4 regions of the Pseudovibrio sp. Ad13 genome follow, and region 3 is predicted to be linked to each of the others. Evidence: riboswitches for the same ligand, from Rfam matches in the RefSeq annotation. Region 3 holds a riboswitch; each other region holds the start of a gene.
The links. Region 3 has a riboswitch for thiamine pyrophosphate ahead of thiM (hydroxyethylthiazole kinase). Riboswitches for the same ligand answer to the same signal wherever they lie in the genome.

Region 1 (7,956 bases), on a different contig from region 3:
GAGGAAGCTGCCAATCCATTTTGTAGAGAGCGGTATGGACTGCTTTGAGATGAGTAAGAAGCCCCACATGGCGAGTGCTGCGATTGCTACTCTTAAGAAAACAAGTGTGATGGGATTAAATTCTGCAACCGCGACTTTGGCAAAGAAAAATGCGCCACCCCACAGGGTGCCCAGCAATAGAAGAATAGACCAGCCCAGCCAGTCAAGTTTTTGTGCGTTCATAAAGCGTATTCAACTTAGTGAAATTTCTTGCAGGAATTGCAAAAAATGAGAAATTGGAACTTACGCTAGTAATATCACTTGCTGTTGTGCCTGTACCACCCGATTTGCGAGTAAAACAATCAACAGAGGTTCACTCTGATCGCAAAAATTACAGTCTTGGCCTAATTTTGAAGGAAAAGGGCTCGTATTTAAGAGATTGACAGATTATAAGGCGCTGTAACTGCGCCCCGGCTCTTACGCCGGGGTTTCTTATGTTGTCTCTCACGATTTGCATTCTGAGCTGGCAAGCCACTTTATACAGAAATAGCAAATCGTATGACGGCGTATTTTAGGAATACGCTGGCAGCCGCAGGAGGGCTGAAGAATCATGGCCAACGTTGTCGTAGTTGGGTCACAATGGGGTGACGAAGGTAAGGGTAAACTTGTCGATTGGCTCTCTGAGCAAGCCGACATCGTTGTACGCTTCCAAGGCGGACACAATGCAGGTCATACGCTTGTAATTGACGGAACGAGCTACAAGCTGGCACTGCTGCCATCTGGTGTTGTTCGTGGGAAACTTTCTGTCATTGGCAATGGCGTTGTGATTGACCCTCATGCACTGGTTGCTGAGATTGCACGTCTTGAAGAGCAGGGCGTTAAGATCTCCCCGGAAATCCTGCGTGTTGCTGACAATGCTACTCTTATTTTGAGCCTGCACCGCGAGCTTGATGCTTTGCGTGAAGATGCAAGCCCGGCAGGCACCAAAATCGGTACCACCAAACGCGGTATCGGCCCTGCTTATGAAGATAAAGTCGGTCGTCGTGCAATTCGCGTGATGGACCTGGCAAACATGAGCACGCTGCCAGCCAAGATTGATCGTCTGCTGACCCACCACAACGCTATTCTGCGCGGTCTGGGTCGCGATGAGATCTCTGCTGAGACCATCTACAAAGAGCTGGAAGACGTAGCTGATAAGATCCTGCCGTACATGGATAAAGCCTGGTACATGCTGGACAAAGCGCGTCGTGAAGGTAAGCGTTTGTTGTTTGAAGGTGCGCAGGGCGCGCTGCTGGACAACGACCACGGCACTTATCCGTTTGTAACCTCCTCCAATACAGTTGCAGGTCAGGCTGCTGCTGGTAGTGGTTTGGGTCCAAACTCCATCGATTACGTTCTGGGTATCACCAAAGCTTACACCACTCGTGTAGGTGAAGGTCCGTTCCCAACCGAACAGCAGAATGAAGTTGGTGAGTTCCTTGGTACCCGCGGGCACGAGTTTGGAACGAACACTGGTCGTCGTCGTCGGTGTGGCTGGTTTGATGCAGTGATTGTCCGTCAAACCGTTTGCACCAGCGGAATCAATGGGATTGCATTGACAAAGCTTGACGTTTTGGACGGACTGGATGAAATTAAGATTTGTGTTGGTTATGAGCTAGATGGTGAGCGAATCGATTACCTTCCGGCATCTCAAGGTGCTCAGGCGCGGGTTGTTCCTATTTATGAGACCCTGCCTGGTTGGAAGGAAACGACCAAAGGCGCACGGACTTGGGCAGAATTGCCAGCACAAGCTGTGAAATACGTTCGGCATGTTGAAGAGCTGATTGGTGCTCCGGTTGCTCTGTTATCAACAAGCCCTGAACGTGATGACACAATCCTGGTTCAGAATCCATTCCAGGATTAAGTCTTGAAATGAAGCTCTGGGGGCAATGGGCAGTTAAATGGCGGACTACAATTCCGTTCTAAAAAAAGCGGTAGCTGGTTTACAAGAGAACACAGGTTCTGCACGGCGGGCAGTTTATCAACGCGCGCGGAATGCAATTGTAAAGCAACTTAAAAGTTACGACCCACCTCTGTCTCCCTCCCAGATCACTGAGGAGCAGCTGAAGCTTGAAGAGGCCATTCGTAAGGTCGAAGCGGAAGCTGCTCGTGAGTCTCTCGGGTTGGGGCGGTCTAAAACCACCCCAGCTCCAAGTGCTCCAAAACCTGCAGCTCCAGAAATCTCTGCTGCATCTTCACCTGCTGGCGATCCGCCTAAGGCAGGTACAAAGGCCGATACTCCAGCGCGCGATGAGCCGAAAGCACCTGCTGCTAAAGCAGATGTGTTTAAAGAGGCGGTTCGTGCTGCGCAGGATCTTGGCAACGCCGCACATCAAGCCAATCAGATGGCGCGTGATCAGCTGCCTGAAGCTTCCAGCGAGCGTAAAGAGCCTGATCTTGGCTCCATGGATGACAAAGAGACAGGTGAACCTGCCGCGTCTCTGCCAACCAAAGGTGCTGTCGAGACGAGCGCAGAAGAGCGCTCTTGGGTGCCGGGTGAGGCACGCCGAACCAAGCTGGAAACAAAAGGTAAGTCGCGTCCTGAGATCGATGAGCCTGCCAAGGTTAAGCCAAAGACAAGCCGTAAACCTGCTTCCTCCCGCAAGCCAGCCGTTGCGCAGCGCGTTGGTGATGCGATTGAGCAGGAAGAAGGGCTGAAGCCTTCCAACACATCGGGTATTGTCGGTATAATTGTGGTCATACTGATAATCTTGGGCGTTACCGCAGGTGTCTATAGTCTGCGCGATGTTATTCTCTCCTTAGTTCTTCCAGTTGAAACCGGTGAGACTGTTGCGCCAGAGAGCGCACCTTCGAATGAAGATGAGCCGCTTCGGGTTCAGCCGGAACGTACGCCGAAGAAGAACACTGACCGCCTGTTGCCATCTGATGAAGGGGCAAAGGTCTCTCCGGATGCGACACGGGTGCAGACGACCCGGATTACCCGGAATTCATCCAGCGCTGCGCCAACCGAGACAACAGCTGAGCCTCCAGTCGTGCGTGTGGTTGAAACTCCAGCAGCACCGGCAGAAGACACATCTTCTGAGCAGGTTTTGCCGGTGACGGAACCTGCACAGCAAAGTACTGCAGTTGAGACCAATTCTGTTCCGCCAGCTGAAACCATTGGAACTGAAGCTGCGGTTTCTCCTGTTGCACAACAGAGCATACTTTACGAAGAGGCATTGACGCCGGGTGCTGCAGGTTCTGCATCACGCGGGAACGTTGTTTGGTCATTGGATGAAGCTAATGGCGATTCTGTCATCAAGGCTGTTGCGACGCTGCCATCTCGTAACTTCTCTGTTGAGATGACGTTGAAGCCGAATAGTGATCAGTCTTTGCCAGCCAGCCATCTGCTTGAGCTGAACTTCATCTTCCCAGAAGGATTTGATGGCAAAGGTGTTGAGAAGGTGCCTGGCCTGATCCTGAAGAAGACAGAGTCCGAAGCAGGTGATCCGCTTGATGGTGCTGCCGTGAAGGTTTCTGACACTCTCTTCTGGATTGCGCTGTCTGACAGTGATGAAGAAAAAGCAAAGAACCTGAAGCGTCTTTCTGAGCGTGAGTGGATTGATGTTCCACTGCTGTATAACAGCGGTCGCCGTGCAATGTTGACCTTTGAAAAAGGTACAACCGGCAACAAAGTTATCGCAGAGGCAATCAAGAGCTGGAAGTAATCTAGTTTCAGATATTTAGATTAGATTTCAAAGGCCTTGGCTCTCTCAGAGCTGAGGCCTTTTTCATTATGCTGTCGTCCGTCAGAGCAAAATCTGCTTGCATCCTTCAGCAGAAACGCGCATGTTCCTTGCTATTCCGAGGGGTGCTTTTCTTTCGAAAAGCTGAGATTGCGATGAGCTAAACCCTTTGAACCTGATCCGGGTAATGCCGGCGAAGGGACGGGACCTGAGCCATTCTTCCCGGATCTCCATGTTTGCATTTTGCTGTAACGGGAGATCCTGTGCTGAAAACATCCCAGAGAGCTAATGTAGCTCCGTTCTTCCGCCTGTTTGTGATGCCCAATACCATTGTTGGGAGTCTGCATGCTGAAGCGAGCTTTGAAACGAATTCTCCGAAGTCTTTTCGGGATTTTGCTTTTTATCGCCATTTGGGAAAGTGTGGTTCAGATTGGAGAGTTTCCTCCGTTTCTCTTGCCAGGTCCGGCGGCGGTTTTTTCCGCTTTTCTCAATCAAGGTGTTTTCCTGCTGCATCATGCAGGCATTACCGCTTGGGAGACTGTTCTCGGCTTTCTCTTTGGCGTGAGTGCTGGAGCTTCGCTGGCTGTTTTGCTGGCAGTGTCTCCCCGGATACGCCTGTTTCTGCTGCCTCCAATTGCAGCGACCCAATCTCTTCCTGTGTTTGCAATAGCCCCACTTTTAGTGCTGTGGTTCGGCTTTGGGCTCGCCTCCAAGGTTGTCATGGCCGTGATCGTGATCTTCTTTTCTGTAACCTCGACCTTCTTCGATGGTTTGCGCAGGACTGATCAGTCGCTGCTTGATCTTGGTAAGCTGCACGGCCTGAACCGCTGGCAAACACTTCGCTACATACGCATTCCCGCAGCTTTGCCTTCTCTGGCATCTGGTATGCGCATTGCTGCGGTCTTCGCGCCTATTGGGGCGGTGGTTGGAGAGTGGGTTGGTGCTAAAGGGGGGCTGGCATTCATCATGTTGCAATCCAATGCCCGCATGCAAACAGCGACTATGTTTGCGGCGTTGATTTTGCTTGCGGTGATGGTGTTGAGCCTGAGGGCAGTTGTTGAGTTCGCCACTTCTCGGATGATCTATTGGCAGAAAGAGATCTAGGTCTCAGAGTATGAGGACGTAACCTTATGAAAAAACTAGGTATTCTGTTTGGTGCGGCAATGCTTGCGAGTACGCTTCAAGTGCAAGCAGCGGGCAAGCTGACTGTGTTGCTGGATTGGTTTGCGAATCCAGACCATGCACCAATCGTGGTTGCCAAGGCACGGGGTTTCTTTGAAAAAGAGGGCCTTGATGTTGAGCTGATTGAGCCTGCTGATCCTTCCATGCCACCAAAGCTTGTTGCAGCAGGGCAGGGTGATATTGCAGTTTCCTATCAGCAGACGTTGCACCCGCAGATTGATGAGGGCATGCCGCTGATGCGGATCGGGACGTTGGTCTCTACGCCTTTGAACACACTGATTGTGTTGGAAGATGGACCAATCAAGGAGATTGCAGACCTGAAAGGCAAGCGTATTGGTTATTCCACATCCGGGTTTGAGAACGCCATGCTTGGGAAGATGCTTTCCAATGCAGGTCTGAGTTCTGACGATGTGGAGCTGATCAACGTAAACTTCTCGCTCTCACCATCTCTGATGGCTGGGCAGGTTGATGCGGTGATTGGTGGTTACCGTAACTTCGAGCTGAACCAGATGGAGATTGAAGGTGCGAAAGGCCGCGCGTTTTATCCTGAAGAGAACGGCGTGCCAGTCTATGATGAACTGATTTATGTGGCTCACAAAGATAAGCTGGATGATCCGCGTTTGAAGAAGTTCATTAATGCGATTGAGGCGGCTACTGTTTATCTGCTTAATAATCCGCAGGACTCCTGGAAGAGCTTCCTTGAGATCTATCCAAATCTGGATGATGAGCTGAACAAGCGTGCCTGGGCGGATACTCTGCCGCGTTTTGCCAGCCGTCCAGCTGCTTTGGACAATGGTCGCTATGAACGGTTTGCAAACTTTCTGATTGAGCAGGGGCTCATTAAAACAGCGCCTCCAGTTGAAACCTACGCGGTTGAACTGCGCTAACCGGTATAGGTCTAAACTAAAATTTGAGCCTCCGAGTTTCGGGGGCTCTTTTTATTTGTAGGCCAAATGCCGTTATTGCGCTGCATCCTTGACCGCTTCGTGTTGAGCCAGATCGCTGAGGATGTATTTCTCAAAAGCAGCATAGATGGTGTTGTACTCACCCTCAGAGAGTGATTTACATTCATCTACCAGCGTCAGGGCTTTCTTCTTGTCATTCTCCTCAAAGAGCGCAAAGACCATGTTGCAGTGGATGTTTTTGAGCTTGAGGAAGTTTTCTGAGAAGGCAAGTGATGGATCACCTAGCAACGCAAAGGAACGCATCTGGTAACGGCTGGTTTTGACTGGGATTGTCTCCAATGCTGCCAGTTCAGGCATCTGGCCGCGTGTCGTTTCACACATAAGAACGCTGTGACCGGCTTCTTTGCAATGACGGGCTAAATCTTCTGCTAAATCAACGCATTTACCGAGTGGGGCGTACCTGAAATGACGCCGTGTACCTGTTTCGCCAAGCGTTGCCAGGCCGGTTGAGATGCCGATATCGATTGTGACCGCGTGGTCCTTCATATTTTTCTGGTTGAAGTTGAACCGGTCCTTGAGATTGAAGCGCTTCATTTGCTTCTGCATTTCAATCGCTGTTCGGCAGGCATGAGCAGCATGGAATGGATCATCGAGTGGTGCGTTCCAGTAAGCATTCAGGCCGGATGTGCTCAGCGTGTTCAATGTACCATCGTGGATATGCACTTCATCGAGATGAGCTGTTTGGAAGCCGTTGGAGAAGCCTGCGAGATCCTGAGGAGACAAACCCTCATAATACCGGTGAAAGTGCCTCAAACGTGTCGAGAGGCTCGTGATTTCACGTTGCTGGCCCTCCAGAGGGAGTTGCTCTGACTTCGCCAGTACCTTTTGCATTTGTTTGGGAGAAAGAATTCCTGCAAATCGTTCAGTTGTTTGGTTTCTGTGACTCTTGAATGTCACACGCCGGATTGTGCAGGAGAAAGCGAATATCAGAAGGACAACGAAAGATGGGAAGAATGGCTCAAGGACGGTGTTTTGCAGAGCGAATTGGTGGAATGCAACTCCGTTGATGACCAAGACAGCGACGCCTGTAAGTGACAGACTTAACCAGAAACCTTGCGTGGCGGAGATGATAGCAATGGCGATACCAAATCCGATTAATGCCAGTATTTCAGCGTATCGCGCCCATGTAGGGATATTGAGGAAGTTGTCAGACTGAAGTGTTTGCAGTGCCTGTGCATGTCGTTCTGAACTTCTGTCCTGAGTGCCTATGACGAACTGACTTCCAGAAGCTGGAGGCCAGAGTTTGGAGGGTACTCTGTTTTTTAAGACATCGCTCGCCGCAAGGATGAAATTGCTGGCATTGCTTGTTTTGAACACCAGCATTTCCGTCTTTTCAGTGACAGGAATTTGAAAATAAGTGCTTTTCAGCTGATAGCCATCTTCTGCTTGCGTGACTTGGAACGGTTGCATGTTTGTCTGATTGGACAGGCTCCATGCCGTTAATGCGAGAGATGGCAACAGCGCTGTGTTGCTTTGGAATTGAAGTGGATAGAGCAGCGCATTTGAACCGTGTGCGTATTGGGTGTCGCTTTGATACCCTGTAGCCTGCGAGAACCTTATGTAGTTGGAAAGAGGAGGTTTTTCAGCTACGGCCTCGCTCAACGGTCTGCTGAGCAGGACTGGGTAATGGGAGATGATGGTTTGTAAGAGCAGGTCGTGATTTGGATAAATTGCCCGCAATGAGGGCTGCAGATCGTCGTAGATTCGGCTTCTTAAGGTGGGGGAGGTCGGATCGGCTTTTCTGAAGTCTGCATCTATAATCAGAAGCTTGGGATTATACTCCCCCAGTTTTTGAAGGATTTGTGCAAGCTCCAGACGCTGATATATCGGCTCCTGCGTTTGCTGGTTTGATTCTGGTGTAAGATGGATCGTGTAAACTGGCGGCGTAGAAGTTGTGTTTGGCCATGCCAATTGCAGCGCGTTTTGGCTGAGATATCCGACGTTATCCAGTACCTGCGGGTATAGGGTGCGGACAAGTATTGCTATTGCAATGAATAGACAGGATACAACCGCTGCAAGTGCACGGTTGGTTTGTGACAGCCAGCTAGAGCCGAACATGTAATTCCCCCCAAAAGGGGAAGTGACCCAACTCACATAAATTCCCC
Region 2 (7,956 bases), on a different contig from region 3:
GTAGATACCAACTGCCAACCCCGACAGACTTCATCAGACCTTTGGAAACGCCCCATAGCGGGGAGAGCATGAGCTTCCAGACGAACCCGACCACAACGAAGGACAGAAGGGTCGGCATGAAGATGGCAGTGCGATAAAACTTCTTGCCCGGCAGATGCACCATGGAGAGCAAAGCCGCAATCAGGACACCAATCGGATTTTGCACCAGCATGTGGATCAGGAAAAAATAGCAGTTGTTCCAAAGCGAATTGAGGAACGGCTTGACCCAGTACGGATCGAAGAACAGCTTGATGTAGTTTTCCAAGCCGACAAACGAGATCACTTGCGTGGTCGTATCTCTTTGGAAGAACGAAAAGCGCAGGGTTTCGGCCAGCGGCAGGATCATAATCATCGTGTAAACGATGACTGCCGGTGCCAAAAAGACAAGTACATGCCAGCGGAACGGCTTCTTCTTCCGCTCACTGACCATAAGGTCCTGTTCCAATTCCATCATCTCTCATTGCAATGCAGATGCGCGGGTCAGTCCGCACATCTGCTGTTTTGTATTCAGTCAGAGAGATGGTTTAATCCATCTGAGGTTCGTACCAGGCGCTCAGCCCCTTCTGAAGCTGGTTCGCTGCGTCCGCAGGTGTCTGCTTGCCATTGATGACGTTTGCAGACACGACCCACATTTCGTTCCAGAGGTTTGGAGTACCGCGAGAAACGATCTGTGCCGCAGAGCGGTTGGTGGACTGACAGTCTTTACGCCAGGAGATGAACTCGTCCGCCAGTGGATCAGTGAGCGAGATCTCATGCTTGGACAAGGAGAAGAAGCCCGGCACAGCGTTGGAATAGAGTTCTGCGAACTCTTTGGTGCCCATCCACTCAAGGAACTTCATGGCAGCTTCAGAATTTGGCGAGGCTGCATTCAGGCCAATGCCGATGTCAGTGTGGTCTGAGATGTAGCAACTGTCACCCTCTGCTGGCAGAGGTGGACGGAAGGCGCCAAGCTCGAAGTCTGAATCGCGGTTGAAGCCTGCAATTTCCCAAGAGCCTGATGGATAGATTGCAGCGCGGCCCAGTGTGAACAGTGTCTGGCTATCCGGATAGGATTGAGCTTCATAGCCATCCCCAAGGTACGGCCCCCAGCTTGCCAGTACTTCAAACGGCTTAACCCAGCCATCATCCGTCAACTTTCCGGTGCCAGCAACGACTGCCTTACGGCCTTCCTCACCTTTCCAGTACATTGGCCCAATATTCTGATAGCCCATTGCAGCGGATTCCCACTGATCCAACGTGCCCATCGCCATTGGGATGTAATTGCCGTCTTCCTTGATCTTATCGAGAACAGCAATGAACTCTGCCTGAGTTTTTGGTGGTTCAACACCGACTTCAGCAAAAGCATCCTTGTTGTAGATGAAGCCGTGGATCACAGCGGCCATTGGCACACAGAAGGTTGCACTGCCATCATCGGTGCTCCATGCACCTTTTGCTGAATCCGGGAAGTTATCGAGGGTTGCCATGCCCTGCAGGTTCTTCAGATAGCCTTTACTGTAGAGATCCAGCGACCCATCAAACGGACGGCATGTGATCAGATCACCACCGGTTCCACCTTCCAGCTTTGCATTCAGTGCTGCATTGTATTGTGTTGGAGCTGTTGGCGAGAACCTGATTTTGATCTCTGGGTGCGCTTTCATAAACGCAGGTAGAATGGTGTCCTGCCAGATGCTTAAATCGTCGTTACGCCAGCTCTCAATTGTCAGTTCAGACGCTGCAAAAGCAAAAGATGCGGAGCCCAGAAGCAGGGATGCAGCAATGCCTGATGTCAAATAGTGTTTCATTAATTCCTCCCGTAACAAATGATCGAATACCGCCTTGAAAAACCGTCGGTATTGCAACTCGCCAGCCCCCCAGCTGGCGAATATTCCTTTTGGCACATAACGGTCTAAGCAGATCGCAATGTGCACATAATTCAGTCAGGTTGATGTAACCCAAGCACCCGAAGAGATTCTCCCAAATCTCCCTGAGTTTCATTCAAAACATTAGTGGCCTGTTGCTTTGTTGCCCCCAGCACCAGTAAGACAGCCAGCTTGATCTGACTGTCACTTTCATGCAGGGCAGCTGCGGCTTTTTCCTGCGAGCAAGCGGTGAGTGAGACCACCATGTCTTTGGCGCGCTGATCCAGTTTGATGTTGGTCAGCTGCATATCCACCATGTAACCGCGATACACCTTCTTCAACCGGACCATGAGCGCTGTAGAAAATAGGTTGAGTGCCGCCTTTTGGCTGGTTCCTGCCGATAATCTGGTTGATCCTGCCAACACTTCCGGACCTGTCCTTAAAAGGATTTCATGCTCAGCATCGGCCAGTAACGGGCTTTGCGGATTATTCGCCAGTGATATTGTAAGAGCCCCCGCGCCTCTGGCGGTTTGAATGGCAGAGCGGGTAAAAGGTGTGGTGCCGCTTGCTGCAATACCCAAGACGACATCAGAAGCGCCGACATTGTTCTCTAAAATGAAAGCACGGCCTGCTTCTTCGCTGTCCTCAGCGCCTTCCTGCGGGCGTAACAATCCAGCTTCGCCACCTGCCAGACCATAGATCAATCGATGCTCTGGCCAGCCAAATGTGGGGATGAGTTCAATGCCATCCAAAACGCCAAGCCTGCCTGAAGTACCTGCGCCGACGTACACAAGTCTACCTTCGGTTCCCTGCAATCTTTGGGCAGCAGCATCAACTGCGGCTTCCAGCTCTCCCAACGCAGACCAGACAGCGTTGAGGGCTTGCATTTGACCACCCAGCAAGGCTTTGAGGACTTCGTCAGTCCCCCATGTTTCCAAGCCTGCATAACGTGAAGATCTTTGCTCGGTTTCACGCCACTCCTGCGGATTGGAATGTTCTGGAAACCCCACTTTTTTGGATATGCTGGACACGAGACTCTCCCTGATACCAATAGCATACCAACAACTCACGATATGGCAATGATATATTAGAAAAGACCCGCAACTTGCGTAATCTCAATAGATTTCTAGCAGTTACCTGTGACAATTGCAGGCCACAGGTATTGTTTTGGACCTAGTTTTTTCTTGATCAATCCCAGCGTGCTTCTTCTTCGCGGCGTACAAAGACGACCTGACGTCCATCAGGCAGCAACTGGCTGATTTGATCTGGGCCGCCGTGTTCATCAAACTCAACTAATCCAATGCCACTTGCATTCAGCAAGCGTCGGCCATGATGCGTGCCCACAGGTTTGCGCGGAATAACCTTCATGCCACGTCGTCTGGTGAGCCAGTTCAAGGGAGAGCGAGGCGCATAGAGCCAGCGGTTCAGATGGTCGAGTTTATCAAGCAGTTTGGCCGGGAACTCGTTTTTGATGCCACTGCTGCAGATTTGCCAGATGTCAGGCCCACGAGAGTGTCCGCGTAACTCGACATCGTAAACAAAGGAGTAGTGCACGTCACCAGAAAGGATCGTAAAGCGATCTGGCGTTTTGCGGTGGCGGAACACATTCAAAATGCCATCTGCCGTTCCCGGATGTGCCATCCAGTATTCCGCATCCACCATGAGCGGCTTGCCCATGAACGTGAGCAGCTTCTGCAGCGTTTCGATCAGCTTTACGCCGAAGATCGGGGCTGCGGAGACGAGTAGCACGGCGTCTTTTCCGCGCAGAGATCGTTGTAAATCTGTGACCGCTTCCCAGTCCAGAAGACCCGAGGGTAGATGCCCTGCCCGCTCTGATCTCCATCGGCGTGTGCGCGTATCCAGCACCAGCAGTGGTGGGTCTAGTTCCCAGTAATAGTCCCAGTTTTCAAAGGCGAAGAGGTGATCCAGAAACTCATCGTAGCTGTTTGTGCCGGGCACAGTGACAGCTTGCGTCATCGCTTCAAGTGTTCCACCTGAGAACGCTTCAGGTCGGTTGCCCCACCCCTGATTGAGCATATAGGCACACAAGGCATTGCCAATGATCCGTCGGGAGAACGGATGGCCGTAGGCGGTCTCTTCCCAATCACGGTTGAGGTTCCAGTCATCAGTGACATCATGGTCATCAAAGATCATCGCGACCGGAAGATGCGCAAACAGGCGGCGCACCTGACTGAGGCCAACAACAAACTCTTTCAGAATTTTCTGTTCGCTCTCATAGAGCGCTGCTTCTTCTGGTGTCAGTCCTTCAGGAACGTCTGTCTCAACCAGATCCCATAGTGCTGGAGACCAGACAAGGAGGTACATTGCCAAGAATTCAGCAAGTGTGATCAGATGGTTATGGGCATGATCGGCAGTAAAGATTGGTTTTTCTACGCCACCGAACAAGACAAGCCAGAGCTTTCTGTTCTTCTCCAGACTTGGGAGAAACTTTTCGCGGCGGTAGTAGGTGTCGCCGTGTTGGTAGAAATCTGATGCCTTATCAGGCACTTTGCTTTCCAAGCCTGCCAGCTGTTCCTCAGTGATACCGAGTTTTTCGATGAGCGCATGGATAGCTCGCAACATGGGGCCAGCAACATCATCTGAGTAAATCTGATCGCCACTCATCACGAGGGCAGTTGGCCATTTTTCCTTGTCAATTTTGGTGCCGTTCTCAGCCCTGATATGCTTTGCCAGAAACTGATCAGCTGCGACCAGACCATCGCCGGATTCGTGATGTGGTTTGCGGCAGGACCCGTGCAGGAGCGAGGAAACTTTTGAGCTTAGCAGAAAGCCGGGAAGCTCCTGATTTTCATAGCAGAGATCAGGCGCCCATACGGAATGATCCTGCCAACCAGCCTCCTCGTCATCCTCCATACGCAGAGCGAGGCGATAGCTGATCCAAGTGTCATGCGGTAAAGGGCTTTGGAGAGGTAGATCGATCAGGAGGTAGTGGAGATGTACCCCTGCTGAGATCAGGTTTACCTCAGTTTGCGCTTTCGTCAGCTCGTAGGTTTGCGGCTCACGGCCTTGTGGGAGCAAATCCAGTTTCACATCCGCCGGAGCGCGCACTGCGAGCCAGAATGTTAAACGTGAGGTTTCCAGTCGACGCAAGATTGGGCCAGCTAAAACGGATGGGAGAGAACAGGTTTCAAGCATTCGTTGATATTATTTTTCGCGATATCCAGATGTGAAATTCTTAGATGAGAGATAGGTATGCAATCCTCAAAAGCCAATATGGATCAGCAACTCTCTTCTCTGAAAGACCAAACTACAAAAGTTTTCTGAACCCCGCCTGAACCGAACCTGCCTTGACAGTAGTTCATAATCGTTCTAGCAAAATCATGTATGCAGGGGAGTCTCACCAAGGAGACTGAGAGGCTGACAGAGCGCAAGCTCGGCGACGCGACCCTTAGAACCTGACCCAGTTGATACTGGCGTAGGAAGCACGGGTCGCGGGACCTGTTTATAAGGCTAGTGTAACAACCGCGATCTTAGCAGCAGAAGTTCTTTCTGCCGTTTCCCAGCCAAGACTCATCTGGTGTCTTTTTCGAGTTATGAACTTGAGGAGCACCATAATGACGACGCCAAACCCATCCATCACCACAGGCGCCTTGCCAGCAGCGCGTAAAATCTACGTTCGTGGCAGCCTGCACGAAGACGTGCTCGTGCCCATGCGCGAGATCAGCGTACACCCAACTGCAGGCGAGCCACCGCTGCCAGTCTATGATAGTTCCGGCCCATACACAGACCCAACGGCAACAACGAATATTTCTGAAGGTTTGCCTGCTCTACGGCGCAAGTGGATCGAGGCGCGCGGTGACACCGAGGAATATGATGGCCGTGAGATTAAGCCTGAAGACAATGGTTTTGTGAAAGGCGACCGGCTTGTTCCTGAGTTTCCGGTGAAGCCTCGCCCCTTGCGCGGAAAGGACGGTAAAGCCGTCACCCAGCTGGCCTATGCCCGCGCTGGCATTATCACACCGGAGATGGAGTTTATCGCCATCCGCGAAAACCAGTTGCGGGAAGCGGTTGCAGAAGAGCGGTGTGGCAATGACTGGGGTGCGAGCATTCCAGATTATGTAACACCAGAGTTTGTACGTGATGAGGTGGCTGCTGGCCGCGCGATCATTCCGTCAAACATCAACCACCCTGAGAGTGAGCCGATGATCATCGGGCGGAACTTTCTGGTCAAGATCAACGCCAATATGGGTACATCTGCTGTTACCTCTTCCATGGAAGAGGAAGTAGACAAGATGGTGTGGTCGATCCGCTGGGGTGCTGACACGGTGATGGATCTGTCTACCGGGCGTAATATTCACAACACCCGTGAGTGGATCATCCGCAACAGCCCTGTACCAATTGGGACTGTCCCGCTTTATCAGGCACTTGAGAAGGTGAATGGCATTGCCGAGGATCTGACTTGGGAGATTTTCCGCGACACCCTGATTGAACAGGCAGAGCAAGGGGTTGATTACTTTACCATTCATGCAGGTGTGCGCCTGCACATGGTGCCGATGACCGTCAATCGCGTGACCGGCATTGTCTCCCGTGGAGGCTCCATCATGGCCAAGTGGTGTCTGCATCACCACAAAGATAGCTTCCTCTATGAACACTTTGACGAAATCTGCGATATTTGTCGCCAGTATGATGTTGCCTTCTCCCTTGGTGATGGATTGCGTCCGGGTTCCATTGCAGATGCCAATGATGAAGCGCAGTTTGCAGAGCTGGAGACACTTGGAGAACTTACCAAAATTGCGTGGGCCAAGGATTGCCAGGTGATGATCGAAGGGCCGGGCCATGTGGCCATGCACAAGATCAAAGAAAACATGGATAAACAGCTGGAATGCTGCCATGAGGCGCCGTTCTATACGCTTGGGCCCCTTACTACCGATATCGCACCCGGTTATGACCACATCACCTCCGGCATTGGCGCTGCGATGATCGGGTGGTTTGGCTGTGCCATGCTTTGCTATGTGACGCCCAAAGAGCATCTGGGATTGCCGGACCGGGATGATGTAAAAACCGGCGTGATTACCTACAAGATTGCAGCTCATGCAGCTGATCTTGCCAAAGGCTTGCCAGGTGCCCAGCGGCGGGATGATGCCTTATCTCGTGCTCGCTTTGAATTCCGCTGGGAGGATCAATTCAACCTCTCTCTCGATCCCGATACTGCGCGAGAGTTCCACGATGAAACTCTGCCGAAAGACGCGCATAAAGTGGCTCATTTCTGCTCTATGTGCGGACCTAAGTTCTGTTCCATGCGGATCTCGCACGATATCCGCGCGGAGGCCCAGAAGGAAGGTATGGAGGCTATGGCAGCCAAGTTCCGCGAAGGCGGCAAGTTGTACCTGCCACTTGAAGGGACAGAGCAGTGATTACGATTGCAGGAGCCGGCCTTGCGGGGCTGGCTTCCGCCTATGAGCTAGCAAAGCGCGGTGCATCCGTCACTATCTTTGAAAAATCCGCTAAACCGGGCGAAAGCAGTGTCGCACGGTTTGCCGGCGGCATGCTTGCTCCGTTTTGCGAGCGTGAAAGCGCAGAAGAAGACGTTGTTACACTTGGGGTGCAAGCCGCTGATTGGTGGTCTCAGGTAACGCTTGTGACCCGGCACGGAACGCTGGTGGTTACTCCGCCGCGCGATCAGGCCGAGCTGACCCGTTTTGCACGGCGGACCTCACACTTTACCGAGGTGAACGGTCAAGCGATCTCAGAGCTGGAGCCAGCATTGGCTGGACGCTTTGAGCGTGGGCTGTTTTTCAAAGAGGAAGCTCATCTGGACCCACGGCAGGCACTGGCTGACCTGACAGGGGCTGTTCAGGAGCTTGGGGTAGAGATCCAATATGGAAGGACTGCACCTGAGCGGGTCAATCTCAATTGCACAGCAACCGCATCCAGCCTTCCTGACTTGCGGGCTGTGCGCGGTGAGATGGCGATTTTGCATTGTCCTGAGGTTCAGCTTTCCCGTGTCATCCGGCTCTTACACCCACGTATGCCGCTTTATCTGGTCCCGCGGGCTGATGGTTTATTCATGATTGGCGGGACCATGGTGGAGAGTAATTCTGAACGTCCTCCTACTCTT
Region 3 (7,956 bases):
AATACGCTTTAGCGGGTTTTACTCTTGTTGTTTCTATACACTCTGGGCTAAACACATACCGGAATTCCCCCCTAGGCCTCCGGTACCCTACGAGAGGCTACTAAGAAATCAGGAGCCTTTCCGGCATGAAATTCTTCGTTGATACTGCTGACACCAACGACATTAAAGAGCTGGCTGCAACCGGTCTTCTCGATGGTGTTACCACTAACCCATCTCTTATCATGAAATCTGGCCGTCCAATGAAAGAAGTCATCGCAGAGATCTGCGAGCTTGTGGATGGTCCTGTTTCTGCTGAAGTTGTCGCAACCGACGCTGAAGGCATGCTGAAAGAAGCTGAAGAGCTGATCGCAATTGCAGATAACATCTGCATCAAGCTGCCTTTGACATTGGAAGGCCTGAAGGCTTGCCGCGTTCTGGCGAACAAAGGCGTGCAGACCAACGTGACCCTTTGCTTCTCTGCAAACCAGGCTCTTCTGGCTGCAAAAGCTGGCGCGACCTTCATCTCTCCATTCATTGGCCGTCTGGACGACATCAACATTGAAGGCCTGGACCTGATTGCTGAAATCCGTCAGATCTATGATAACTACGGCTTCACCACCGAAATTCTTGCAGCTTCTATCCGTAGCGCAAACCACGTAAAAGACTGCGCGCTCATCGGCGCTGATGTTGCAACTATCCCACCTTCAACACTGAAGGGCCTCGTGAAGCACCCATTGACCGACAAAGGTCTGGAAGCATTCATGAAGGACTGGGCAGCAACCGGTCAGAGCATCGTTTAAGCTCATTTCGTTTTCGCATATCGCGATGATATTAAGCGCGGGCCATTGAGTCCGCGTTTTTTGTTTTATCGTGCAGTCTCAGCCAGCCCAAGCCTATCTAAAATTCAGGTATCCGCAGTATGACCACGAAAATCCTGATAAGTGCGTGCTTGCTTGGTGAGCCAGTCCGCTACAACGGCAGTGGCCTACCACTTGAAAGCAGTATTCTAACTGGTTGGAAGGAAGCCGGTATTCTGGTGCCCCTTTGCCCGGAAGTCGCAGCAGGATTTCCAACACCGCGCCCACCAGCTGAGATTGAAGAGAACCAATTGGGCACAGATGTTCTCGAAGGCCATGGCGGAATTTTTGAAGACAATGGGCGCGACGTCACCAACCAGTTTCGCCTTGGTGCTAGCATCGCGGTACAGACCGCTCTTGAAGAAAGTTGCCGTTTTGCTTTGCTGACGGATGGCAGCCCATCCTGCGGGAGCACTTTTATCTATAGTGGGCATCATGATGGGCAAACTCGTTCTGGCCTGGGTGTCGTCGCTGCTGATCTGCTCAAGAACGGCGTTGAGGTATTTGCTCAGCATCAAATTCGTGAATTAGCAGCGCGATTGCGCTCTTAGAACCTCCGTTTAACCCTCAATCTCTCCTCCCCTCATCTTGCTTGGCAAGGTTCACACCCATTCATTCGGTCAAAGTGGACCAGCACAAACCAGTATCCACCGCGTCAAACAGTGTTGGCAGGGTTTTCTTAACTCTCCCTCGCCAGTTTCTGATGGTGAACTTGAATATGTCGCGTGCATTTCATTCACGCGCCTCATTCAAGATCTTTATTAATGCGTATCCTTATCTGAAAACCGGAGACCACTTTTCAGGGATACGCTTGCGAAAGACTCCTTCATGCGTAACCTCATCGTATTCTCTGCTGCCCTTTTAGCTTGCATCTGGACAACTGCAGCCTTTTCTGCGCCGCCAACCAGCTTCTCTCAGGCCAAGCGCCTGTTGGAGAAGCATATTTATCCGTCAGAAGAGTATCGCGAGACCTTCTATTGTGGTTGCACCTACAATGGAAAGAAGCAGGTTGATGCGGACAGTTGCGGGTATACTCCGCGCAAAAACGCCAAGCGCGGCAAGCGGATTGAGTGGGAGCATATTGTTCCGGCCTCCCGTTTTGGCAAAACCCGGGCTTGCTGGAGTGAAGGCGACCCTGCCTGCACCACCAAGAAGGGCAAATCCTATAAGGGCCGCCGGTGCTGCTCTAAAGTTGATGCAGATTTCAAGCGCATGGAAGCTGATCTCCATAACCTCGTTCCAGCCGTTGGTGAGTTAAACGGAGACCGCTCCAATTATCGCATGGCCGTTATTACTGGCGAAGACCGGACTTACGGTGCTTGTGACTTTGAGATTGACAGCAGCCGGAAAGTTGCCGAGCCGATGGCTGAGACGCGCGGTGATATTGCGCGGATCTATCTGTACATGCAGACCACCTACGGCATGCCTCTGACAGAGACTGAAGTGGAGATGTTCAACAATTGGATGGCAGAGGATCCGGTCTCTGAAGAAGAGCAGCTGCGTGATGCTCGCATCCTGGAAATTCAAGGCAACACCAATCCACTTATTTCGGTTGGTTTCTAGCTAGGTCCTCTTTTCGCTTCCTACCGTCATAATTGTGTACCGACACATCATCTACCCTAGGGTAAGGTGTTATGACGGTGGGAGGGTACAATGGCAGTTGAAACTGAGAATCTTAAATTCCTTGTTGGTCCGAAGACAGTCCTCGATCATTTACCGGATAACCCGCTGGATGATCTTGAGGGAGAGATTATCGGGTTTATTGATGCTGCAGAGCGCTCGCTCGACATAGCAATTCAAGAAATAGACAATAAACGCATAACCAACGCACTTATCAACGCAAAGCGACGCGGGGTGCGGGTGCGAGTGGTGTCCGAGGCGGATTACCTGAGCGTAGATGAGCCAGCAGACGACCCGCACTCAAGCGACCCTCGTGTTGAGAACGAGGTGAACCGGCAACTTCACGCGGCGTTGCTGCGCTCTAAGGTGTGGGTTCGGACTGACTTTAACCCACGGATATTCCATCAGAAATTCATCATTCGCGATGGCAATGCTGTTCTGACCGGCTCCACAAACTTCACTGAGACCGGCACACATCGCAACCTGAACCATCTTCTCATCATCAAGAATGAGAAGGTTGCCGATATCTTTGAACGGGAATTCAGGGAGATTAAACGGGGGCGATTTGGCCGATACAGCGTTGATGACAACGAAGCCGAGAACACACCGAAAGAAGTGATTGTTGACGACATCCGCGTGAAAGTTTGCTTTGCACCGGACCACGCACCAGAGATGGAAGTCACCAAACAGATGACAAAAGCTAAGGAACGAGTGGACTTTGCTATCTTCACCTTCTCCAAAAGCTCCGGCATTGATGATGCCATGTTGCTGCTGATGGAGGCTGGGCGAAAGGTGCGTGGTGCGCTTGATGCCCGGCAAGGCGGACAGGACTGGGCAGCCACTCAGCCTTTAGCAGAAGCTGGTGCTGATTTGCATTTCGTTCGCGGTTCAAGCCGAATTGGTAAGCTTCATCATAAGCTTATGGTAATTGATGATAGCATTATGATTGTCGGCAGCTTCAATTACACAGGCCCGGCGAACCGGTTTAATGACGAGAACATCGTCGTTTTGGGGGATTCTGTGGTGCCAACCGAGAACCAGAAACGGTTTGCGATGGCCGCTCGGCAGGAAATTGACCGGATCATCAGTGATCACGGGCAGCCAATCGTCATCAACTGAATTTGCGCAGGCATTTCGCAAAGGCGTGTATGTTTATCTTTTGGTAACCATTCAGCCAGATTTGGCGCTTACACTTTGCGAATGGCAAATTCCCTTGATAGCGGCGAAGACTTACTCATCATCTGCAAACCAGATGTTACCGCAGCGATAGAAGACTGGATTGATCATCTGGGCTCTGAACGGCGACTGGCTGAACGGACACTGGAAGCGTATGAGCGCGACACCCGTCAGTTCCTGCGCTTCATGACCAGTTATGAAGGCGAACCGGTTGCCCTGCGGCATCTGGAGTCTTTGAAACCAAAGGACTTTCGCGCATTTCTGGCGACGCGTCGGAGGGATGGCGCGCAGACGCGGACGCTTGCCCGCGGGTTGGCTGGCATCCGCTCCTTCCTCTCGTTTCTGGAGGAGCGCGGTGAGGTGAATGCGGCTGGTGCTGCAGCTGTTCGTACGCCGAGACTTCCCCGCAGCCTGCCCAAGCCTATCCCCGTTGAGGAAGCCAAAGCGATTGTCAGCAGCGATCTCGCTTTTGAGGACACTCCCTGGGTTGAATCCCGCAACGCAGCGGTGTTCACACTGCTCTACGGTTGCGGTCTCCGTATCTCTGAAGCGCTGTCTCTGACATCGGCCTCAGCGCCGAAGGAGGGGGATAAGTCGCTGAAGATTCGCGGTAAAGGCAACAAAGAACGGCTTGTTCCGGTTCTGCCAGTGGTAATAGAAGCTATTGAAGCCTACAAAAAGCAGTGCCCTTATGATCTGTCGGGCAGCTCACCGCTGTTTCGCGGCGTTCGTGGTGGCCCGCTGAATGCGCGTATGATCCAGCTGGCCATGCAAAAAATCCGCAGTGCTCTTGGTCTACCAGACACCGCAACTCCTCACGCTTTACGCCATTCGTTTGCAACTCATTTGCTCTCTGAAGGCGGGGATTTGAGGAGCATTCAGGAGCTACTGGGGCACGCAAGCCTTTCTACCACACAGATTTATACGGAAGTGAACAGTGCACAGCTGTTGGACGCTTATGACAAGGCACACCCGCGTCGTTGATAGGTTGTCCCCCTCCCTCACATCACCTTGATCTCCCTTAGCAGATCCCCTAGGTTCGTCGATGTGAAACGGGGTGCCCGACACGTGTGTTGTGGCTGAGATCATACTCGAAGAACCTGCTCTGGATAATTCCAGCGAAGGGAGCACTCACGCCGTGTTGGGGGATAGATTGTCTGGCAGTTTGCCAAGTCCCTGATACCAGCTCTCTTTCGCACAACAAGACCGAGGATAAAAATGGGTCGTGTCGAAAGCGCTTGCGCAACTCTTTCTGCAATTCGTGACAACAGTCCACTCGTCCATAACATGACGAACATCGTGGTGGCCAACACCACAGCGAACGCCCTGCTGGCCATTGGCGCCTCCCCTGCCATGGTGGATGGCCCAGAAGAAGCCCCTGAACTTGCAAGTGTTACAGGTGCATTAGTGGTCAACGTTGGCACGGTTACCCCTGCTCAGGCAGAGGCGATGAAGCTGGCAACTGCTGCTGCCCACAAAGCTGGTCGCCCTTGGGTGCTGGACCCGGTGGCTGTTGGAGCGCTGACCTTCCGCACCAAGCTAGCTGGTGAATTGCTGGAGAATAAGCCGAGCGTCATTCGTGGCAATGCCTCTGAAATCATGGCACTTGCTGGTCAGGGTGCAGGAGGAAAAGGCGTTGATAGCACCGATAGTTCGGAGGCTGCTCTCGCAGGAGCGAAAGAACTGGCGAAGCAGACGGGCGCTGTTGTTGTTGTCTCTGGTCCGGTCGATTTCATCACTGATGGTGCGCGCACTGCTGAAGTCGCCAACGGGGATAAGATGATGCCTTATGCGACTGGTCTTGGCTGTACGGCAACGGCTTTGACTGGCGCAACACTGGCAGTTTGCGATGACCCATTTGATGCTGCTGTTGATGCAATGGTTTTCCTCGGAGTGGTTGGTGAAATTGCTGCAAAAAATTCAGCAGGACCAGCAAGCTTGCAGCTGGATATCATTAACGGCCTCTATCAGCTGAACAGCGATATCCTCAACGCAACAGCACGGATTGAAATGCATGAAACCGTTGCTTGATCTGTCCGTTTATCTGGTGCTGGGGCCGCAAGACTGCCCCGGTCAGGATCCCGTCGACATAGCAATCGCAGCCGCACAAAACGGCGCTACTGTTGTGCAGCTTCGTGACAAGACTGGCAGCACGCGCAAGCAAATTGAGCTGGCAGAGCGGTTGATGCGAGCGTTGAAACCGTTGAATGTGCCGCTAATCGTCAATGATCGTGTAGATGTTGCCTTAGCGGTTGATGCGGACGGTGTTCATGTTGGGCAGGATGATATGGATGCCACGAAAGCCCGGGAGCTGATCGGCTCAGATAAGCTGCTAGGTCTTTCGGTCAGCACTCAGGACGAGCTGGATACTGCGGATATTTCCGCCTGTGATTACCTTGGCATAGGCGCCTGTTTCCCGACGAACAGTAAGGATGATGCGGCTGACATGGGTATGCAGAGCTTTGCCGGTTTAACGGTTCAATCTCAGTTGCCTGTGGTTGGAATTGGCGGAATTTCGCTTGCTAATGCGGATCAGGTGATCAAAGCTGGAGCTGATGGGATTGCAGTTATTTCAGCAATCTGTGGGGCATCCAGTCCATCCGCAGCTACGCGCAAGCTTCAGGACATCGTCAAAAGCGTAAAAGACCTAGGGTGATAGGATAAAACACGCATTTACTCCTCGCAGAGCCCATCTACATTGATATATGAGAGGACTAGGCGGGGAGCTTTTAGTCATGAAACTTAGACAAACATCATTTTTGTGCATATTCTTCTGCACGTTTGCCTTTCTTGTTTCTGCAGCTCAAGCGCAAACCGCCTGTGAAGTCCGCAAATCAGAAATGGCGGAGCTGGGGGATTGGGAAAATCCCAAAGCACGTTTGAAAGAGCTCTCTCAGATTGAAGTTGAAGGGCAATGCCTTGACGGCCAACTGGTTGTGCGTGCTCGTGCCTTCACCAGCTGCTCTCCTCGCGATTGCAAATGGGGTTGGGCTGCAGGACAGCTTAGCTTTTCTGGCGTACTCACGTTCCGGTTCGGTGGTTTCTTCAAAGCCCAGCATATTGAGCTGCGGCCAATGGGAGAGCGCATTCAGGCATATGTCCGCACCGAAAACCATGATCCAACAATTCCCAACAAGACCCGCAGTTATATTCTGGTCCGCCAGTAGCAAAAAAGCCGCCTCAGTTTCCTGAAGCGGCTTTTTTTTAATCCAGAAATTCCAGATTACATATGAATTGGCTTGGCGAATGTTGCCATAGCAGCTTCTTTCACTGCTTCGGACATGGTTGGGTGCGCGTGACAGGTGCGACCCAGATCCTCAGAGGAACCGCCAAATTCCATCAGAACACATGCTTCGTGGATCATTTCGCCAGCACCGAAGCCAACGATATGAACACCAAGCACGCGATCTGTTTCAGCGTCAGCCAGCACTTTGACGAAACCGTCGGTGTGCAGCATTGCTTTTGCACGACCATTTGCGGAAAACGGGAACTTGCCGGACTTGAATTTGATGCCAGCAGCTTTCAGCTCTTCTTCAGTTTTGCCGACGCTGGCCACTTCAGGAGAGGTGTAAACAACACCAGGAATGACGTCATAGTTTACGTGACCAGCCTGACCTGAGAGCATTTCTGCAACTGCAACACCTTCGTCTTCCGCTTTGTGCGCAAGCATCGGGCCAGCAATCACATCACCGATAGCAAAGATACCGTCAACGTTGGTTTTGTAGTGGTTGTCTGTCTTCACGCGGCCACGCTCGTCCAGCTCAACACCTGCTTCTGCCAGACCAAGACCTTCCGTATATGGACGGCGACCGATCGCGACGAGAACCACGTCTGCATCCAGAGTAGCGGCGGCGGCTTCACCTGCTGCTGGCTCAACGGTCACTTCCAGAGCACGACCTTTTTTCTGAACCGCAGTTACCTTCGAGGACAGCTTGAACTTGAGGCCTTGCTTTTTCAGCATACGGAGGAACTGCTTGGAAACATCTGCATCCATTGGGCCGAGTATCTTGTCCATGAACTCAACAACGGTCACTTCAGCACCAAGACGGGCGTAGACAGAACCAAGCTCAAGACCAATAACGCCAGCGCCGACAACTGTCATACGGTTCGGCACTTTATCCAGAGACAGGGCGCCAGTTGAAGAGACGACAGTTTTCTCATCGATCTCGATACCTGGCAGAGGCATCACGTCAGAACCTGTTGCGATAACGATGTTCTTGGTTTCAACGATGGAAGTAGAGCCGTCTTCAGCTTTTACTTCTACGCGACCAGCACCCAGCACGCGGCCAGTACCAAAGTGAACGTCGATCTTGTTCTTTTTGAA
Region 4 (7,956 bases), on a different contig from region 3:
CACTATACCACATTTCAACCCTCACACATTTGCCAGTTACAGCAGTTCTGAGACAGTTGTTCAGTCGAGCACAGCCGTTACCGAAGGTTGCGCAGAGCAAAACGCAGCTTCAGTGTGAGTAATCACATTAGTAATCCGTTAAGATTTCTTCGCGCTACACAATTATGCTGTATTCTACTGAGGAGCTATGAAGTGATACGCAATACTCTTCTCATGAGCTATAGATTAACTGAATCGAATATAGTCATTAATAGAGTTTTTATTTGTTAAATTAGATTTAATTGTGAACTCAATATAGGATTGGTCAAAAATACATATGAGAAGATCAATAGAGTTTCAGAAGTATTCTTCCTGCTAGCTTTCAGAACTTAAATTCTGCTGGTACGGGCAAATCGATAACTGCACTCTCAATTGTCATTTCATCGAGCACGCTCAGGAAGGCGCTGGATGCTCTTTGCATCAATGGTTTGAGGCGACAAGAGGGGAGGAAGCAGCATTGGATTTCTCCACATTCGCTCTGTCGCAGGCACTCGACCACGGCAAAATCATTCTCTACCGCGCGAACAACATCTCCAACGCTGATGTCTTGTGCGAGACGGCCCAGTTTAAACCCTCCACCACGACCACGCATGGTCTCCAGAATACCGGCACGGGAGAGTTGGTTGACGAGTTTCATTACATGGCCTCGAGAGAAACCTTGCTGCAGAACGACCTGATCGATGCGCTGAAGAATGTCTGGTTGCATGGCGCATTGCATAACGAGCCGCAAAGCAAAATCGCTTGCCTGATTTAAACGCATAGTGATGCTCCAAAGATATATCGTGCGTATATCATAAAATCAGAGAGTGCTGAACACCGAAAGCGATGTGGTGCTGTGTATATTTTAAGTGTATGAAATAACACATTATTTATCGCCAGCTCAGCTCTTTCTAAGAAAAGATGCAAATAATATATGTCTTTTGTTATGTGCGATGATAAAGATATATATAAAATAGATATTATGAGTCGGAAAGTTGTCACGATAGAGGGCAGGGGCGGTTTCACCAGTGTTTGGCATCGAATTAAGCTGTCAATTTCTTCCCCGTAAAGAACACTGATTGCTCTGATGTGCCACCGCCTGCTCTGAAACTTTTAAACTACGGAGATCTGTTATGTTGCCCGCCATTGTCTTGATCGCAGAAGGATTGGTTGCTCTCTGGTTCCTACTGTTTTTGACGATGATCACAAGCATCTACCTGGATGGCAGAGGATATGGCTCCGGCGTGAAACCCAAGGCAGAGCTAGCTTTCTTCAAACACATTCGTATCTTCGTAACACTCGGCATATCAGTCGCCTGCGTTGTGACACTGGCAGAAGCATTTGAATTGATCTGACAGAAATCGGAAGAGCCCCATGAAAATCTACGAGTACCTCCCCGCCATCTTCATCTGGGCCATAGTCCCAGCCCCCCTCTGGATCTGGCTTGGCCTGATCTGGTTTGTTTGAGAGGGGTGAGAGGAGCTCCCTCTTCACCTCAAAGTCCGATCTATGAATGTCCTTCTCACCCGGTTTGTAGGTGAAGAGATCGCCGGAGAGGGAAGCTTTGGATAGGCAGGCGCTGGTGATGTAGAGGGTGTCCAGCTTCTTGCTATCGAAGGTGGCACGGTTGAGCGTGGAGCTGGCAAGTCAATGACGCGGATTAACGCGCCGTCCGGCAGATGGTGGTTGATGCGCTAGCTGTCTTAGGTGGCAACCTGGACAACGCTGAGATGATGAAGCTCCTAAGTAGACGGTTGAGGGGAGTATTAGCGGTTAAGGAATTGATATCTATGGATCAACCTCATCCGCACATTGCACAGGCGGTCGGTGTTGCCGCACATCCACCGCGAGCTGTACAGCGCAAGTCAGAGTTCATCTGTTTGCCTACTTTTTGTGTGCTGATGACCATCTCATCAAATGGCAAAACAGCGTCAAAACCAGAAAGGCTAGCAACCGCAGACGATTGCGCATGCGCGATCCCAGCGATATTGCGCGCATGACAGGGAATTTCCACTTCCCCACCAACTGGGTCGCAAACCAAACCAAGCGTATTCATCAGACAAAGTGATGCCGCATTAAAGGCTTGTTGTGCTGTTCCTCCAAACAGATGGACCAATCCAGCTGAGACCATCGCGGCTGACGCACCAGTCTCCACTGAGCATCCTCCCGTTTCAGCGGCAAAACTTCCGTGTTCAGCAAAAACAGCTCCCACAAGTGCTGTGACTTGAAGGGCGTCGATAATCCTTTCACGATCAACACCTTGTTGTTTCAAGGAATATAGCGTGCCTGGTACGATGCCAGAACTTCCAGCTGTTGGAGCAGCAACAACCACTCCCCGATTTGCGTTTGCATCCATAACTGCAAGAGAAGCGCTAAGCGCATCCTGCAAGAATGGTGAGCCGATAATCTCCACGGGATTTGCTGCACCAACCTGCTTTGCGCTCGGTTTCAGGAACTTCATAGTGGATGATTGATTGGTAAGCGCTAGGCCTGCCTTAACTGCGTCCATCATCACATCATAGCGGTCTGCAAAGGCTTTTCGTGTTTGGGGTTCAGTCAAGCCTAACCGTTTGGCTTCCAGGGACAAAGCAAGATCTGCAAGACCGTGTCCTCTGCTGGTTTGTTGGACCAAAGCCTTTGGGCTGGCAAAAAGAGGGGCCTCGTCGTGGACAGAGAATTGGACAGGTGTGCAGGACCTGACCTTCCAGCTCTGTTCTATCATGTCTTTCAACTCTGGTTGTTGAGGTGATAGTGGCGAACTGGATTTGATCTCAATAAGTTGGTAGCTATTCTTTGAACCTGCACAGACACGAGCTTGTACCTTTGCATTTGAGGGAAGCTGCTGAAGAGATGAATTGTCTCCACATTCCAGCAGAAGTATAAAATCGCTCCCAGTCGCATCAATTGCGAAAGAGTTAAAGCTATCGAGCTTGAACATCCCGCCGCCTATTGAAAGGCCTTTGAAGTGATCTTCCCGAAGTGCGCCTTCGCTGTCTTCAACCGTGACTGCAATTTCCACTCGGTTTGGATGATCGTTGGTGTCTAAATTTCTAATGTTGATCTCTAGCGTAAATGGCTTGCCGTTCATCAGATCAGATAGAGCTTGTCGATACTTAGGTGAGGTGACCTCTTCTCCCATCAAGCCTGCAGCAAAGCCTTCGTCACTGCCTTGGTTGGTATAAACTTGGGCAAATGAGCCCTCTGGATCGAACGCAATTTCAACATTCACAATTTTATCGCCATCACAAAGGGAAAGTTGACGGACAGTCTTCCCTATGAAGTATGGCGCTGCAGAGTGAGAGCTCGAGGGTCCTCTCATCACCGGACCAATTATGGAATTGAGAAGGCTGATAGTGCTCATGCAAATTTCTCCGCGAAAATCAATGTGATATTTTACACGGATTGTTGCTGCATTGAAGGGCAGAACTGATGCTTTCCTTACCTCGCGAAAAGCATCTTTGTGTGTGATGAGGAGAGCTCAGAGGAGCAATCTAAGCGCCTTCGTTTACCTTCAAATTTATACGATAAGAAAAACTTATTGATATGAGTAGAAGATGCAATTTCACTTAATGCGTTTAGCGATCTATATTCAGTCTAGAATTTGCTGGATGCATCGTTTCGTCTCACCGCTTAAGGTAAACGCTACGTCAAAACCAGCAAGAGCCAAATTAGATAGTGGAGACAGCAATGCACGGTAACGATGTCAAGACAGCCGGTGTTTGTCCGGTGGTACATGGCGCGAACACATCGATGGATAAGCCGGTTACCCGATGGTGGCCTGATGCTTTGAATCTCGACATCCTCCATCAACATGGTGCGCGTACCAACCCGATGGACCCAGGCTTCAACTATCATGATGCTGTTAAATCACTCGATTTTGAAGCGGTGAAGGCAGACGTTCATGCGCTCATGACCGACAGTCAGGACTGGTGGCCAGCGGATTGGGGTCATTATGGTGGCCTGATGATCCGCCTTTCGTGGCACACAGCTGGCTCTTATCGTCTTGCAGATGGTCGCGGTGGCGGCGGTTCCGGCAACATTCGCTTTGCTCCGCTTAACTCCTGGCCTGATAACGCAAGCCTTGATAAAGCGCGCCGTTTGCTTTGGCCTATCAAGAAAAAGTACGGCAACGCTCTCTCCTGGGCTGATCTGATTATTCTCGCAGGCACTATCGCCTATGACTCCATGGGTCTGAAAACCTTTGGTTTCGGGTTTGGCCGTGAGGATATCTGGGGTCCGGAGATCGACACCTATTGGGGATCTGAGAAAGAATGGCTTGCGCGCAGTGAAGAGCGCTATGACGATCTGGATGACCCTTCAACGCTCGAAAACCCGCTTGCAGCAACCCACATGGGCTTGATCTACGTGAACCCCGAAGGCGTGAATGGCGTTCCCGGTCCGCAAAAAACAGCTGATCAGATCCGCGAAACCTTTGCTCGTATGGCAATGAATGACGAGGAAACTGCTGCGCTGACTTGTGGTGGTCACACCGTTGGTAAAACCCATGGACGCGGTGCCGTCGATAACATCGGCGTCGCACCGGAAGCCGCTGGTCTTGAAGAGCAGGGCTTTGGCTGGTCTAACCCCGGACAGGATGGCAAGGCAACGAATGCCTTTACTTCTGGTATCGAAGGTGCGTGGACCACACACCCAACCACATTCGATATGGGTTTCTTTGATATGCTGTTCGGCCATGAATGGGAGCAGGTAAAATCTCCTGCCGGCGCATGGCAATGGGAACCTGTTTCCATCAAGGAAGAAGACAAGCCTGTTGACCCAACGGATCCGTCTGTTCGTCACAATCCGATCATGACGGATGCGGACATGGCGATGAAGGTTGACCCGATCTACAACGAGTACTGTCAGAAATTCATCGCAGATCCTGAGTACTTCAGAGATACGTTTGCGCGTGCATGGTTCAAGCTGACACACCGCGACATGGGACCGAGAGCCAATTATCTTGGCCCGGATGTGCCGAAAGAAGACCTTATCTGGCAGGATCCTGTTCCAGCAGGCAACACCAACTATGATGTTACTGCGGTGAAAGCAAAAATTGCGGCAAGTGGTTTGAGCAATGAAGACCTGATCAAAACCGCTTGGGACAGCGCACGTACCTATCGCGGTTCTGATATGCGCGGTGGTGCCAACGGTGCTCGTATCCGCCTCGCTCCTCAAAAGGATTGGGTTGGCAATGAGCCAGACCGGCTTGCCAAAGTTCTGGCTGTGCTTGAACCAATCGCAGCGCAGGCAGGAGCCTCAGTCGCAGATGTGATCGTGCTGGCAGGAAATGTTGGTGTGGAAAATGCCATCAAGGCAGCTGGTTTCAACGTGGAAGTTCCATTCGCTTCTGGTCGCGGTGATGCAACAGATGCGATGACAGACGCGACATCCTTCTCTGTTTTGGAGCCTATTTCTGATGGCTTCCGTAATTGGCAGAAGCAAGAGTACGCTGTTAGCCCGGAAGAGATGATGCTGGATCGTGCTCAGCTCCTCCGCCTCACTGGCTGGGAAATGACTGCACTTGTTGGTGGCCTGCGCGTTCTTGGTGCCAATTATGGCGGATCAAAGCACGGTGTCTTCACGGACCGCGAAGGTCAGCTGACAACGGACTTCTTCGTCAACCTGACCGATATGGACAACAGCTGGCATCCACTCAAAGATGGCACCTATGAAATCCGTGACCGCAAATCTGGCAAGCCTAAGTGGACTGCAACCAGTGCAGACCTTGTGTTTGGCTCCAACTCAATCCTGCGCGCTTATGCTGAAGTGTATGCTCAGGATGACAACCACGAAAAGTTCGTCCGCGATTTCGTGGCAACATGGACCAAGGTCATGAACGCCGACCGCTTCGACCTGACAGCCTAATAAATGCGACGAGCCTGGGCAGGAAACTGCCCGGGCTTTTTATTGCAACTCCCTACAGGTGCTCTCCAGACGCTGGCTATATCCAGTTGCGCTTCTGTGTTTTTCCGGTTAAGAACCGCTTGACCTCGGGGTGCGCGTATTTGTCGTGCTGAGATGCTTTAGTGGCGAACCCGTTGAACCTGAACCGGCTAGAACCGGCGGAGGGAAGGGTACCGGTTTCATCCATCCTTGCCCTCTCGCCGCAATGGAGGATGACTTGAAACATCTGTTAATTGCTGCGGGATTACTCACTGCAACATCAGCGATGGCTGCTGAGAAGCCTCAACTGACAGTTTACACATACGACAGCTTCGTTTCTGACTGGGGCCCAGGCCCAAAAGTGGAAGAAGCGTTTGAGGCTGTATGCGAGTGTGACCTGAAACTTGTTGGCGTCGAAGATGGCGCAGCACTGCTTTCCCGCATTCGTCTTGAAGGTAAAAACTCAGATGCCGATGTGGTGCTGGGTCTGGACACCAATCTGGTAGAGACTGCCAAGAAAACTGGCCTGTTTGCACCACACACTGTTGAAGCCCAATACACACTGCCAGTGGAGTGGGCTGACGAAACCTTTGTGCCGTACGATTGGGGCTACTTTGCCTTCGTACACAAGGCTGGCGAAACCGTACCAACCAACTTCCGCGAGCTTGCAAAGAGTGATGCCAAGATCCTTATTCAGGATCCACGCTCCTCTACGCCCGGCCTCGGGCTGCTGCTTTGGGTGAAAGCGGCTTACGGAGACGAAGCTGCTGATGTGTGGGCGGATCTTTCCGATAACATCGTGACGGTTACAAAAGGTTGGTCTGAAGCCTACGGTCTTTTCCTTGATGGGGAAGCGGAGATGGTGCTCAGTTACACCACGTCTCCGGCTTACCACCTGATTGCCGAGGAAGATAACAGCAAGACCACTGCCGCGTTTGAAGAAGGCCATTACATGCAGGTTGAAGTAGCGGCAAAGCTTGCCGGGACTGATCAGCCAGAGTTGGCAGACAAGTTCCTGAACTTCATGGTTTCAGATGCTTTCCAGACAATCATTCCAACGACCAACTGGATGTATCCTGCTGTGACACCTGAAGGTGGTTTGCCTGCTGGCTTTGACACACTGCAGGTGCCTGAAAAAGCTTTGTTCTTTAAGCCTGACGAAGCTGCTACTGCAAGAAGTGAGGCTCTGCCGGAATGGCTAGAAGCGCTCAGCCAGTAAGTTCGCTTCCCGGTGTTGCCGCGGCATTGCTTGTCGCGGCACTCATACTTGGCACGTTGGCCGCGGTTGCTCTGCGAGCCGAAGCGGGTCACGGCTTTTCCTCTTCCGATTGGGCCGCTCTCAAGTTTACGCTCACGCAGGCCGTGCTTTCTGCTGTGATCAGTGTTGCGCTGGCTGTGCCGGTTGCGCGCGCCCTGGCGCGACGGCGGTTTCCGGGCCGCAGTTTGCTTATTGCCCTGCTTGGTGCGCCCTTCATTCTTCCAGTTATTGTCGCCATTCTTGGGTTACTGCAGGTGTTTGGCCGTGCGGGCTGGATATCTGATGTGCTTGTCTATTTCGGTGCTTCACCCATTCGCATTTATGGCCTCCACGGTGTTGTGCTGGCTCATGTTTTCTTCAACCTTCCGCTGGCAACCCGATTGATCTTGCAGGGGTGGCAAGAGGTTCCCTCAGAGCGCTTTCGCCTTGCGGCGCAGCTTGGGTGTGATGGAAAAGCCCTGTTTCGGCTGATAGAACTCCCCATGCTCGCGCGCATTCTACCCGGTGCACTGGCTGTGATCTTTGCGATCTGCCTGACAAGCTTTGCTGTTGCTCTGACACTTGGTGGCGGGCCGCGGGCGACAACTATTGAGCTGGCGATCTATCAGGCTTTTACTTACGATTTTGATCTTGGCCGCGCCGCGCTGCTTTCTGCATTGCAACTCATGCTCACTGCTGCTGCAGCTTTCGCAGCACTGAAGCTTTCACGTGGTGAAGGGTTTGGCGCAGGACTGGACCGAGCGATCCAGCGCTGGGATGGTGGTGCACCTGTCGCAGACATCCTCTGGATTTCACTT

Region 1: another riboswitch for thiamine pyrophosphate. It lies ahead of PsAD13_RS04910 (ABC transporter permease); the one in region 3 lies ahead of thiM (hydroxyethylthiazole kinase).
Region 2: another riboswitch for thiamine pyrophosphate. It lies ahead of thiC (phosphomethylpyrimidine synthase ThiC); the one in region 3 lies ahead of thiM (hydroxyethylthiazole kinase).
Region 4: another riboswitch for thiamine pyrophosphate. It lies ahead of thiB (thiamine ABC transporter substrate binding subunit); the one in region 3 lies ahead of thiM (hydroxyethylthiazole kinase).

Annotation. Positions count from the first base shown of each region.
Region 1 covers NZ_LMCC01000004.1:43,714-51,669, reverse strand. Annotated here, with positions in the region: gene PsAD13_RS04925 (DMT family transporter) at 1-222, opposite strand, end outside; gene PsAD13_RS04920 (adenylosuccinate synthase) at 590-1,882, shown strand; gene PsAD13_RS04915 (hypothetical protein) at 1,920-3,686, shown strand; TPP riboswitch at 3,816-3,923, shown strand; gene PsAD13_RS04910 (ABC transporter permease) at 4,050-4,808, shown strand; gene PsAD13_RS04905 (ABC transporter substrate-binding protein) at 4,835-5,773, shown strand; gene PsAD13_RS04900 (CHASE2 domain-containing protein) at 5,846-7,909, opposite strand.
Region 2 covers NZ_LMCC01000003.1:30,364-38,319, reverse strand. Annotated here, with positions in the region: gene PsAD13_RS04485 (sugar ABC transporter permease) at 1-490, opposite strand, end outside; gene PsAD13_RS04480 (ABC transporter substrate-binding protein) at 564-1,820, opposite strand; gene PsAD13_RS04475 (N-acetylmuramic acid 6-phosphate etherase) at 1,952-2,908, opposite strand; gene PsAD13_RS04470 (hypothetical protein) at 3,066-5,033, opposite strand; TPP riboswitch at 5,217-5,337, shown strand; gene thiC (phosphomethylpyrimidine synthase ThiC) at 5,432-7,252, shown strand; gene PsAD13_RS04460 (FAD-dependent oxidoreductase) at 7,249-7,956, shown strand, end outside.
Region 3 covers NZ_LMCC01000002.1:494,622-502,577, reverse strand. Annotated here, with positions in the region: gene fsa (fructose-6-phosphate aldolase) at 126-779, shown strand; gene PsAD13_RS03145 (DUF523 domain-containing protein) at 899-1,387, shown strand; gene PsAD13_RS03140 (endonuclease) at 1,665-2,399, shown strand; gene PsAD13_RS03135 (phospholipase D-like domain-containing protein) at 2,490-3,575, shown strand; gene PsAD13_RS03130 (tyrosine recombinase XerC) at 3,657-4,616, shown strand; TPP riboswitch at 4,676-4,778, shown strand; gene thiM (hydroxyethylthiazole kinase) at 4,851-5,663, shown strand; gene thiE (thiamine phosphate synthase) at 5,647-6,288, shown strand; gene PsAD13_RS03115 (hypothetical protein) at 6,368-6,799, shown strand; gene lpdA (dihydrolipoyl dehydrogenase) at 6,856-7,956, opposite strand, start outside.
Region 4 covers NZ_LMCC01000006.1:112,871-120,826, forward strand. Annotated here, with positions in the region: gene PsAD13_RS09855 (autotransporter domain-containing protein) at 1-13, opposite strand, end outside; gene PsAD13_RS27280 (Rrf2 family transcriptional regulator) at 362-799, opposite strand; gene PsAD13_RS09865 (hypothetical protein) at 1,152-1,373, shown strand; gene PsAD13_RS09870 (L-serine ammonia-lyase, iron-sulfur-dependent, subunit alpha) at 1,820-3,379, opposite strand; gene katG (catalase/peroxidase HPI) at 3,706-5,883, shown strand; TPP riboswitch at 6,000-6,106, shown strand; gene thiB (thiamine ABC transporter substrate binding subunit) at 6,140-7,120, shown strand; gene PsAD13_RS09885 (thiamine/thiamine pyrophosphate ABC transporter permease ThiP) at 7,096-7,956, shown strand, end outside.